One region of the Pseudomonas sp. GG8 genome, then DNA from elsewhere that is predicted to be linked to it. Evidence: predicted binding sites of a transcription regulator. Region 1 holds the regulator's gene; each other region holds the start of a gene.
What was found. The regulator sigma-54, encoded in region 1, starts transcription at its own class of promoters, with help from an activator protein. The targets are predictions, from matches to a motif close to ANTGGCATNNANNTTGCTNT.
Positions count from the first base shown of each region.

Region 1 (3,825 bases):
CGAGCCCGGACAGTTCGCGCAACTCCGGCTTCCAGTAGGGATTGGGCAGGCAGCGCACATCGAATACCAGATCAGCATCTACTGGCATGCCACGTTTGAAACCAAACGACTCAACCAGAAACGCGGTGCCTGGCTCCGGCTTGTTCAGCAGGCGCAGTTTGAGCATGTCACGTAGTTGATAGAGGTTCAGGTGCGTGGTGTTGATTTTCAGATCGGCCAGATCGATGATCGGCCCAAGCAGGTTGCTCTCGTCACGTATCGCTTCGGCAAGCGAGCGGTTGGTGCTGCTCAGGGGGTGGCGACGACGGGTTTCAGAGAATCGTTTTAGCAGGGTCTCTTCATCGGCGTCGAGGTACAGCACATCGCATTGGATGTGGCGGCTGCGGACCTCTTCCAGTAATTCGGGAAAACGCGACAGATGGCTCGGCAGATTGCGCGCGTCGATGGACACGGCGACCAGCGGCTGAGCCAGTTCGGTATGAATCAGGGCACGTTCAGCCAGCTCCGGGAGCAGGCCTGCAGGCAGGTTGTCGATGCAATAGAAGCCGTTGTCTTCCAGTACATCCAGTGCTGTGCTCTTGCCGGAGCCGGATCGGCCGCTGACGATGATCATGCGCATCATTAATGGCCGTTCTGCACGTCCAGCACCACTTGATAAAGCGCTTCATCGCTTTGGGCGCTGCGTAGGCGGTCGCGCACATCGGCGCGGTCGAGCATGCTGGCTATCTGGCGCAGCAGCTCCAGGTGTTCGTCGGTGGCGGCTTCCGGGACTAGAAGGACAAAAAGCAGGTCTACAGGCCTGCCGTCGATGGCGTCAAAATCTACGGGGGTGTCGAGGTGCAGGAGGGCGCTGATGGGCATTGGGCAGCCCGCCAGCCGGCAATGCGGGATGGCGATGCCATTGCCGAAACCGGTCGAGCCGAGTTTTTCGCGGGCAATAAGGCTCGTGAGTACCAAGTCCGAATCAAGCTCCGTTTCACGGCCGATCAGTTTGGCAACTTGCTCAAGAACATTTTTTTTACTGCTGCTCGGCACGTTCACGAGTGAACGGCCGGCAGTCAGGATATTTTCAAGTCGGATCATGGGTTGTGGGTGTTAGCGAGCAGTCGCACCTTTCAGGATGTTCTGCTGCTTTTCCTTATGCTTGAGCAATTGTCGGTCCAGCTTGTCAGTGAGTAGGTCGATTGCCGCATACATGTCGTCATGTTCTGCGTTAGCGACCACCTCTCCACCGTGGATGTGCAGTGTGGCTTCGATTTTCTGTTTCAGTTTCTCGACTGCCATCGTTACCTGCACATTGGTAATCTTGTCAAAGTGCCCTTCGAGCTTCTTGAATTTGAGCTCGATGTATTCGCGCAGGGGCTTGGTCACTTCCAATTGGTGTCCACTGATGTTGACTTGCATACAGCGTCTCCTTCGTTGCCAGTACATAAAGAGGCAGGCTTGAATGCCTACCACTGGAACGCTACGGCGTACGGCCACCCTTACATCAATCGCTTGCGTTCGCTTGAAGGTGCTATCCCAAGTGATTCGCGGTATTTAGCGACCGTGCGCCGAGCTACCTGAATGCCTTGTGCCTCCAGTAAACCAGCGATCTTGCTGTCACTCAACGGCTTTTTCTGATTTTCCGCAGCTACCAGTTTTTTGATGATCGCGCGAATGGCCGTGGACGAACACTCTCCGCCCTCTGAGGTGCTTACGTGACTGGAAAAGAAATATTTCAGTTCGTAAATACCGCGCGGGGTATGCATGAATTTTTGCGTGGTCACACGTGAAATCGTCGATTCGTGCATGCCTACCGCTTCGGCGATGTCATGCAGAACCAAGGGTTTCATGGCTTCGTCGCCATACTCAAGAAAGCCGCGCTGGTGCTCGACGATCTGCGTGGCCACTTTCATCAGCGTTTCGTTGCGGCTCTGCAGGCTCTTGATGAACCAGCGTGCCTCTTGCAACTGATTGCGCATGAAGGTGTTGTCAGCGCTGGTGTCGGCCCTGCGGACGAACCCTGCGTATTGGGGGTTGACCCGCAGACGGGGCACGGACTCTTGATTGAGCTCTACCAGCCAGCGCTCGTTGTCTTTGCGCACGATCACGTCGGGCACAACGTATTCGGCCTCGCTCGACTCGATCTGCGAGCCTGGGCGCGGGTTGAGGCTCTGCACCAGTTCAATGACCTGGCGCAGTTCGTCTTCCTTGAGCTTCATGCGCCGCATCAGCTGAGCGTAGTCGCGGCTGCCAAGCAGGTCGATGAAGTCTCCGACCAAGCGTTGTGCCTCGGCCAGCCAGCGAGTCTTCGCGGGGAGCTGACGCAATTGCAGTGACAGGCATTCGCTCAGGTTGCGAGCGCCGATACCCGCGGGTTCGAATTGCTGGATACGGTGCAGTACTGCTTCGATTTCATCCAGTTCGACATCCATTTCCGGGTCGAAGGCATCGAGGATTTCCTCAAGCGACTCGTCCAGGTAGCCCTGATTGTTGATGCAGTCGATCAGCGTGACGGCGATCAACCGATCAGTATCGGACATGGGGGCCAGATTCAATTGCCACAACAGATGGCTTTGCAGGCTCTCGCCGGCCGATGTGCGAGTGGTGAAGTCCCATTCGTCATCGTCGTTGTTGCTGCTGGGCAGGCTGCTGGCACTGGTCTGATACACGTCATCCCAAGCGGTATCAACGGGCAGCTCGTTGGGGATGCGGTCGTTCCAGTCGCCTTCTTCCAGGTTGTCCACCGTCGGGGCGGGCTCCTGGTAGGTAGGTTCCTGTACGTCAGGATTGGGTTTCTCTATGTTGTCGGCCAACGGATCGGCATTGTCGAAGTCGTCGCCTTCTTCCTGGCGTTCCAGCATAGGGTTCGACTCCAACGCTTCCTGGATTTCCTGTTGAAGGTCCAGGGTCGACAATTGGAGGAGGCGGATGGCCTGTTGCAGCTGCGGTGTCATCGTCAGCTGCTGGCCCATTCTCAGGACTAGCGATGGTTTCATGGCAGGGGCTTAACACCTTATTTCGCCGGCGCACATGCGCCATCCACTACAGGGCGCCGAAGCGCCAACTTAAGCAAATTATATGCCTGAAACCTAAGTGTTTGCCTAGAGCGTGATGACAATTAATGTTCTTGTCAGCACTGCACCCTAGCGTCCGTCGCCGATGAAGAGCGAAACACCGCAGAGCTTACAGGCGGAACTCATGGCCGAGGTAAACCTCTTTAACCAGTTGGTTAGCCAGAATGGTTTCTGAATCACCCTCAGCGATCAGTTGCCCGTCGTTGACGATGTAAGCGGTTTCACAAATATCCAGGGTGTCACGTACGTTGTGATCGGTGATCAGTACGCCGATGCCCTTGGCTTTCAAGTGATAAATGATTTGCTTGATATCGCCGACGGAAATGGGGTCGACACCGGCAAACGGTTCATCGAGCAAGATGAATTTTGGCGAAGTCGCCAGGGCGCGAGCGATTTCCACACGACGGCGTTCACCGCCGGACAGGCTCATGCCCAGGTTGTCGCGTATGTGGCTGATGTGGAACTCCTGCAGCAGGCTTTCCAGCTCCTTGCGACGCGCTGTACGGTCGAGTTCCTTGCGGGTCTCGAGGATCGCCATGATGTTATCGGCAACCGACAGTTTGCGAAAAATCGAGGCTTCCTGCGGCAGATAGCCGATCCCGGCGCGTGCGCGACCGTGCATGGGTTGATGGCTGACGTCTTGATCGTCGATCAAGACGCGACCCTGATCGGCCTGGACCAAACCTACGATCATGTAGAAACAGGTGGTTTTGCCAGCACCGTTAGGGCCAAGCAGCCCCACGATTTGCCCGCTCTCGATCGAGAG
Region 1 is NZ_JBRIIP010000001.1:312,036-315,860, forward strand. Features, by position in the region: gene rapZ (RNase adapter RapZ) at 1-619, opposite strand, end outside; gene ptsN (PTS IIA-like nitrogen regulatory protein PtsN) at 622-1,083, opposite strand; gene hpf (ribosome hibernation-promoting factor, HPF/YfiA family) at 1,096-1,404, opposite strand; gene ACVBEG_RS01580 (RNA polymerase factor sigma-54) at 1,485-2,981, opposite strand; gene lptB (LPS export ABC transporter ATP-binding protein) at 3,169-3,825, opposite strand, start outside.

Region 2 (3,825 bases), 1.1 Mb from region 1:
GGTGGTAGCCTTGAATGACGGTCGTCAGGCGCTGGATTACCTGCTACGCATGGTCGAAGAGGGCAAGAAGCCTGAAGAGGAATTTTTGATGATGATTTCAGACATCGAAATGCCCGAGATGGATGGGTATACCTTGACTTCGGCAATCCGCAACGATCCGCGCATGCAAAAAATACACATCATCCTGCATACTTCCTTGTCGGGAGTGTTCAACCAGGCGATGGTCAAGAAAGTCGGTGCCGATGATTTTCTTGCCAAGTTCCGGCCTGATGAGCTTGCCGCTCGGGTAGTTGATCGGATCAACGCGGTGAAATAATCGCCAAAGGGCGCCGCCCTTTGGCTGGACGCAAGATTGTAAGAGGCGGTTTCTTTGTCTACAGGTAATTTGGATTTCGAACAGTTCCGGGTCTTCCTGGAAAAAGCCTGTGGCATTTTGCTCGGAGAGAATAAACAGTATCTGGTCTCAAGCCGTCTCAACAAACTCATGGACCAGCAAGGCATCAAGTCGCTGGGGGAGTTGATTCAGCGAATCCAGGCTCAGCCTCGCAGTGGTCTGCGCGAGCAGGTCGTGGATGCAATGACCACCAACGAAACGCTCTGGTTTCGCGACACCTATCCGTTCGAAGTCATGAAGAACAAAGTGCTTCCAGAGGCGATCAAGGCCAGCCCGAACCAGCGCCTGCGTATCTGGTCGGCGGCGTGTTCTTCAGGCCAGGAACCGTACTCGTTATCGATGACGATCGACGAGTTCGAGCGTAGCAACCTCGGTCAGCTAAAACAGGGCGTGCAGATCATCGCTACCGATCTTTCGGGGTTGATGTTGAACAACTGCAAGACGGGCGAATACGACAGTCTGGCGTTGGGTCGAGGGCTATCCCAAGAGCGTCTGCAGCGTTTTTTCGATCCCAAAGAAGCGGGGCGTTGGGCAATCAAGGCGCCCATCAAGAGCCGGGTCGAGTTTCGCTCTTTCAACCTGCTCGACAGTTATGCAAGCCTGGGGAAATTCGACATCGTTTTTTGCCGCAACGTGCTGATCTATTTCTCGGCGGAGGTGAAGAAGGACATTCTGTTGCGTATCCACAGTACGCTTAAGCCCGGTGGCTACCTGTTTCTCGGGGCATCGGAAGCGCTGAATGGTTTGCCTGAGCATTATCAGATGGTTCAGTGCAGTCCTGGGATCATTTACCAGGCGAAGTGATCGCTGCGCTAAAAAAGAGACCTTAGGGTCTCTTTTTTTACATCAGCTAAACCGTTGCGGCTCTTCTGGGAGGAAGCGGCAATGGCAAGAAAACGGCGCTGTGCTTGCCGCTTTATCCCTTTATAGCGGAAATGCCTTGCCGCTTTTCTGTCGTTGCCGCCCCAGGATAGCTCGCAAACCCTTGATTTATGGCGCTGGCGAAGCTGGCACGCTGATTGCTTTGTGACTGATACGAAATTCAGGTCAGCCGCTAAAGGTTTCCCGACATGAGCATCAGCTTCGATAAAGCGCTAGGCATCCATGAGCAAGCCCTTGGCTTTCGCGCTCAGCGTGCAGAGGTCTTGGCCAACAACATCGCCAACGCCGACACGCCGAACTATAAGGCGCGAGATCTTGAGTTCTCGGCCGTGCTCGCAGCGCAAAGCGATAAAACCAAGAATGGCGCGTTTGGCCTTAAAACGACCAACAGTCGGCACATCGACGCCGAGGGTCTGAGCGGTGGCGACGGCGCGCTGCTGTATCGCACACCTAGCCAACCTTCGCTTGACCAGAATACCGTCGATACGCAGGTTGAACAGGCCAGCTACGCACAGAACGCCGTAGGCTTCCAGGCCAGTTTCACCCTGCTCAACAGCAAATTCAAAGGGCTGGTGTCAGCCCTTCGTGGAGAGTAATTCATGTCCCTTGCAAGTGTTTTTAACATTGCCGGCAGTGGCATGAGTGCTCAGACCACGCGCCTGAACACCGTGGCCAGTAACATTGCCAACGCCGAAACAGTCTCGTCGAGCATGGATCAAACCTACCGCACCCGTCACCCCGTGTTTGCGACCGTGCTTCAGGGGCAGGGCAGCGGCGACAGTGGTTCGCTGTTCGGCAGTCAGGACGAAGCGGGTCAGGGTGTTCAGGTCAGCGGGATCATCGAAGATCCGAGCAACCTCGAGGCACGTTATGAGCCAACGCATCCGTCGGCTGACAAGAACGGTTATGTCTACTACCCCAACGTCAATGTTGTTTCGGAGATGGCCGACATGATCTCGGCCAGCCGCTCGTTTCAGACCAATGCGGACATTATGAATACCGCCAAAACCATGATGCAGAAGGTCCTGACCCTGGGTCAGTGATAAGAGGCGCAGTCGATGACAACTACTAGCAGCGTCGGTCAGTCGGTTCTGGATCAGCTTCAGAAAACGGCAAGCTCAAGCAACACAGGCACCACCAACAAAACGGGGACTGCCTCACTGGGCAAAGATGCATTCCTGCAACTGCTGGTTACGCAGATGAAGAACCAAGACCCTCTCAGTCCGCAGGACAACACGCAGTTCGTTTCTCAGTTGGCTCAGTTCAGCAGCCTTGAGAGCATGCAGAACCTGAGCAGTACGGTTGATACGATTGCCAGTACTTATCAGTCGTCCCAAGCCTTGCAGGCGTCCTCTCTGGTTGGGCGTTCGGTGATCGTCAGCAGCGGTTCGGCAGTGGTCGATACCACGAAGGGCCTGACCGGTTCAGTGGTCGTCCCGGCGTCGAACTCGTCGACCACGGTCAAAATCTCCGACGCGAGTGGGAACCTGGTCGACACCATCGATCTTGGTGCGCAGGCGGCGGGTACTACCAGCTTTACCTGGAACGGTCAGAACAGCGATGGCACGACTGCGGCGTCAGGTACTTACAGCGTCGTCGCCACAGGTACTGCCAATGGTACGGCCACTGCCTTGAGCACCTATCTGCCAGCCACCGTCAACAGTGTGACGATGGGTGTCAGTGGTGCGGAAATGACGCTCAACCTGGCAGGCGGCAGCAGTGTTGGTTTGTCCAAAGTGCAAACAATCGGAATATAGAGCCGACTAGACGGCAAAGGAGTTGAGCATGTCATTCAATATCGGCCTCAGTGGGCTCTATGCGGCAAACAAAAGTCTCGACGTTACCGGCAACAACATTGCCAACGTTGCGACCACGGGTTTTAAATCGTCCCGTACCGAGTTCCAGGACCAGTACGCTGCTTCGATTCGCGGTACTTCCGGTGGTACCACTGCGGGTAGCGGTGTCACCACGGCCGCCGTGTCCCAGCAATTCACGCAAGGTACTTTGACCACCGGCACCGGCCGCAGCCTTGATTTGGCTATTAACGGCAACGGCTTCTTCATGGTCAGCAATCACGGCGAAAAACTCTATACCCGTGCCGGTGCGTTCTACCCGGACAAGAGTGGTAATGTCGTCGACGCTTCCGGCAACAAGCTGCAGGGCTACGGTGTTAATGCGGCAGGCAATGTCGTGAACGGTGTATTGACCGATCTTAAAATCGACTCGTCGAATCTGGCACCTAGCCCGACAGGTACCGTCACCATTGCGTCCAATCTGAATTCTTCATCGAAACTTCCGACTGTCACGCCGTTCGACCCAAATGACGTGAACAGCTACACCAACACGTTCAGTACGCCGCTCTACGACAGTCAGGGCAACGAGCACTCCATGAGTCAGTACTTCGCCAAGACGGGTACCAATGCCTGGACGATGTACACGCTGGTCGACGGTCGCAATGCATCGAGCCCGGCGACCACGCCGGTAGTGGCTGACTCGATGAACCTGACCTTCAAATCTGACGGCTCGCTGGATACTACTGCGCTGGCTAC
Region 2 is NZ_JBRIIP010000001.1:1,439,658-1,443,482, forward strand. Features, by position in the region: gene ACVBEG_RS07070 (chemotaxis protein CheV) at 1-316, shown strand, start outside; gene cheR (protein-glutamate O-methyltransferase CheR) at 371-1,198, shown strand; gene flgB (flagellar basal body rod protein FlgB) at 1,465-1,872, shown strand; gene flgC (flagellar basal body rod protein FlgC) at 1,876-2,319, shown strand; gene ACVBEG_RS07090 (flagellar hook assembly protein FlgD) at 2,335-3,033, shown strand; gene flgE (flagellar hook protein FlgE) at 3,062-3,825, shown strand, end outside.
Region 2: flgB (flagellar basal body rod protein FlgB) is a predicted target of sigma-54. The motif match lies at 1,401-1,420, and genes of this name have one in related genera.

Region 3 (3,825 bases), 2.9 Mb from region 1:
CCGTACGCAATGACTTGCCGTAGCCGTGTCCGGTCTCGAAACCGGCCTCGATAAGTTCGCCCCAGATGTCCGGCAACTGATGCAATTGGGCGCCGAACAGATCGATGCGCTGGCCGCCAGTGATCTTGGTGTAGAGGTCGTATTTCTTCGCGACAGCGCCCAGGGCGATCAACTTGTCCGGGGTGATTTCGCCGGCGGCGATGCGCGGGATGATCGAATAGGTGCCGTTCTTCTGCATGTTGGCCATGAATGTGTCGTTGGTGTCCTGCAGGTGCACCAACAATGGGTCCATGATCGGCTGGTTCCAGCATGAGGCGAGAATCGAGCCCACAGCGGGTTTGCAGATATCGCAGCCGGTGTGGCCGCGTCCATGTTTGGCGAGCATTTCGTCGAAGCTAATGATGCCTTCCACCCGTACCAGGGCGTACAGTTCCTGACGGGTATGGGCGAAGTGCTCGCAGAGGCTTTTGTCGACGGCGACGCCACGGGCACTGAGCTCGTGCTCGAAGACCTGCTTGAGCAGTGCGCTGCAACCGCCGCAGCCAGTGCCTGCCTTGGTCTTGCCCTTGAGTTCGCCGAGGTCGGTGCAACCTGCGTCGACCGCACAGCACACCGCGCCCTTGGTAACGTTATGGCAGGAGCAAATAGTGGCGGTGTCCGGCAGCGCATCGGCACCGAGTGTCGGTGCGCCGTCTGACAGCGGCAGGATCAGGCTGGACGGGTCCTTGGGCAGCGCTATGCTGTTCTGCGCGTATTGCAGCAAGGTGTCGTAATAGCTGTTATCGCCGATCAGTACCGCGCCCAGCACATGCTTGCCATCGGCAGAGACCACCAGGCGGCGATAGCTGGCGCTGGCCTCGTCGATAAAGCGGTAGCTCTTGGCGCCGGGAGTCGCCGCGTGAGCGTCGCCGATAGAACCGACATCAACGCCCAGCAGCTTGAGCTTGGTCGACATGTCTGCGCCGGTAAAGGGGTCGTAATGCTGACCCGCGAGTTGCGCGGCAACGTTACGCGCCATGCTGTAGCCCGGCGCGACCAGACCAAAGATGCTGCCGTTCCAGGACGCACACTCGCCGATGGCGAAGATGTAGGGGTCGCTGGTGCGGCAATGATTGTCCACGACCAGGCCGCCACGCGGTGCCACGTCCAGCCCGGCGCTACGGCCGATAGCGTCCTGCGGGCGGATCCCGGCAGAGAATACGATCAGGTCGGTTTCAAGGAATTCGCCACCGTTGAAGTTCATGCGGTAGGCATACTCTTCACCGATAACGATCTCCTGGGTCGCTCGCGAAAGGTGCACACCGACGCCCAGGGCCTCGATCCGTGCCCGCAGTGCTTCGCCACCTGAGGCGTCCAGTTGCACCGGCATCAGTTGTGGGGCGAATTCAACGACATGGGCTTCCAGCCCCAGGGACTTCAGTGCATTGGCGGTTTCAAGGCCGAGCAGGCCGCCACCTACCACCACGCCACGTCGGGCATTGGTAGCCGCCTCGCGGATGGCGTCTAGGTCGTCCAGAGTACGGTAGACCAACCGGGAGCGGCCTTCGGCACCGGGGATCGGCGGCACAAAGGGATAGGAGCCGGTGGCCAGCACCAATCGGTCATAAGCCTGGCGTCCGGCGCTGGTGACTACTTCCTTGCGCTCGCGGTCGATGTCGAGCACTTGCACGCCGAGGTGCAGCTGCACACCGTGGCGGGCATACAGATCGGCCTCACCAAGTGCGAGGGACTCTGCATCACGACCGCCGAAGTACTCTGAGAGGTGGACGCGGTCGTAGGCACGCTGCCGCTCCTCACCGAACACATGCACGTGATAGTGGGCGAGCGCGCCATGCTCGATCAACTGCTCGACGCAATGATGGCCGACCATGCCGTTGCCGATGACGACCAGTGTTTCGCTCTTGATCGGGGTGGCGGTTGCGTTCATAACCTTTCCTCAGTCGAAGCCGCTGCCGTGGCATGGCCAGAAAAAAAAGCAAAAAAAACGCCTGGAGCCGTGTGACGGCTCCAGGCGTCTTTGCCTGGTATTCATGGATGTGTGGTGGGGTGATTAACCGAAGCCGCGCTGCCTGGTTCACCCGTCCTGCGCCAGTACTGGAAGGTGGTCGTCGGTGACCACGCCTGGACGTCCTATAGGAGATTTCTACAGGTTTGTCAGGACTAAAGCAGGTTTCATGCCAGTGTCGGATGGACGTCTTTCTATCCAGAGATCGCTAAGCGGAGGAGGGTTGAAGCGCTACACAGCGGGTCTTTTTCAGGTGCTCTCTACGCACCGGGAAACATGATCGGGTCATATGCTAATGAGTACATTGAACCAGAAGGGTGCGGATAAGTTTCCCGGTTCCCTTATTTGGGGCAATGTAGGTCGTGGGCAATAGAGTCGTCATGGTATGACCATGCCCCCTGCAAGCTGCTGCGCAGTCTGGAAAAGCGGGGGGAGTGCTGATTACCCTTATTTAGGCATATAAGCCAGTTGCCAGCGGCGTGGGATTTTCAGTGCGGCAAACCCCAAAACGGCAGAAAGCAAGCCGCTGAACAATAGAGCTTTCATACCCAGTTGCTGCTCAAGCAGGGCGCCGATCACCGCACCTGCAAACATGCCGGTCCAGGGTATCAACTGAACTCGCCATCCATTTCTTCGCTCTCCCAGCATCCACCGGCCTAATCCTCTGCCGAATCGTGAGAGTGCGCCTGTCACGTAAGTCAGGCCAATCGGGAAGCCATTGACCTCTTCGACGGCGGCGTTGAGCATGCCCATGGCGATAATAGCGGCCAACAGTGCTGGCAGTTGAGCGGTCAATGGCAAGGCTGCCGCAGCGGATAACAACGCAGCGATGCACAGCAGCAAGGGAAGGGCGCGTCGCCCCGTCATTCGGCTTACGACAATGCCCAGTGTATTGCCGCCGATAAACGTGGCAACGACGATAAGCAGTCGCAGCATAAGCCCGAAGTCGCCTTCGCTTATGGCCACGGCCAGGCGGGTGGTGTTGCCGCTCATGAACGATACGAAGTCACCGGTTGCCATAAAACCGATCGCATCCGTCATGCCTGCCAATACCGAGAGACCGGCAACCAGACACAGGCCAACGCGCCCACGCCATTTCTGTGTGTGCAGCCGCGCGGGATTGGTAAGGATTTTAAGGGGGGAAGGCAGCATCAGCGTATCGGGCTCCTTGGGGGGATTCGTGAGGTCAAGGTGCTGGTATCGTCATATCTCAGCGCAGAGTATGAGGCAAAGCCCAGTGGATTTGAATTCGACGAATGCCTCTTCAAGGATTCCTTGCTTTTCGAGCGGGAGTTTTCGCGGTTGCGCCAACAGTCAACCTGTTCATTTTAAGGCGGCTTACCCACGCGAAGCATGGGTAAGCCGGATTACGTCGCCTTGACAGCGTTCATGCCTGGCTGTGTATTACCACAGCGGTACGATATAGCTCACGTAGAAGCGATTTTCGTCCTGCAGGGTCTGCCCGGTAATACTCGGGTTGGCCCTGGCGTTCTTCCAGGTAACACCCAGGCCCTTCAGTTTCCCCTCAGGCACTTGGTAGCTCAACGCAAGGTTGCGTTCCCATTCGCTGTCACCACCGCTGGCCACTCTGATCTGATCACCATGGGCATAAGTGGCTGCGAAGCCCAATCCTTTGACGCCCAACTGGCCAAAATCATACTTGTACTGCGCAAGCCAAGTACGCTCGCCGGCGTGTTGGAACTTGTTCAATTGCATGTTGGTCAGCGCTGGGGTGTCAGCGCCCGCACCCGGTCCCTGACGGGCGTCACCGCTGTTCAGGCCTGAGTCCAGGTAAGGGAAGTCGCTGTCGCCGGTGTTTT
Region 3 is NZ_JBRIIP010000001.1:3,207,512-3,211,336, reverse strand. Features, by position in the region: gene nirB (nitrite reductase large subunit NirB) at 1-1,927, opposite strand, end outside; gene ACVBEG_RS15535 (YoaK family protein) at 2,453-3,157, opposite strand; gene ACVBEG_RS15530 (OprD family outer membrane porin) at 3,410-3,825, opposite strand, start outside.
Region 3: nirB (nitrite reductase large subunit NirB) is a predicted target of sigma-54. The motif match lies at 2,163-2,182, and genes of this name have one in related genera.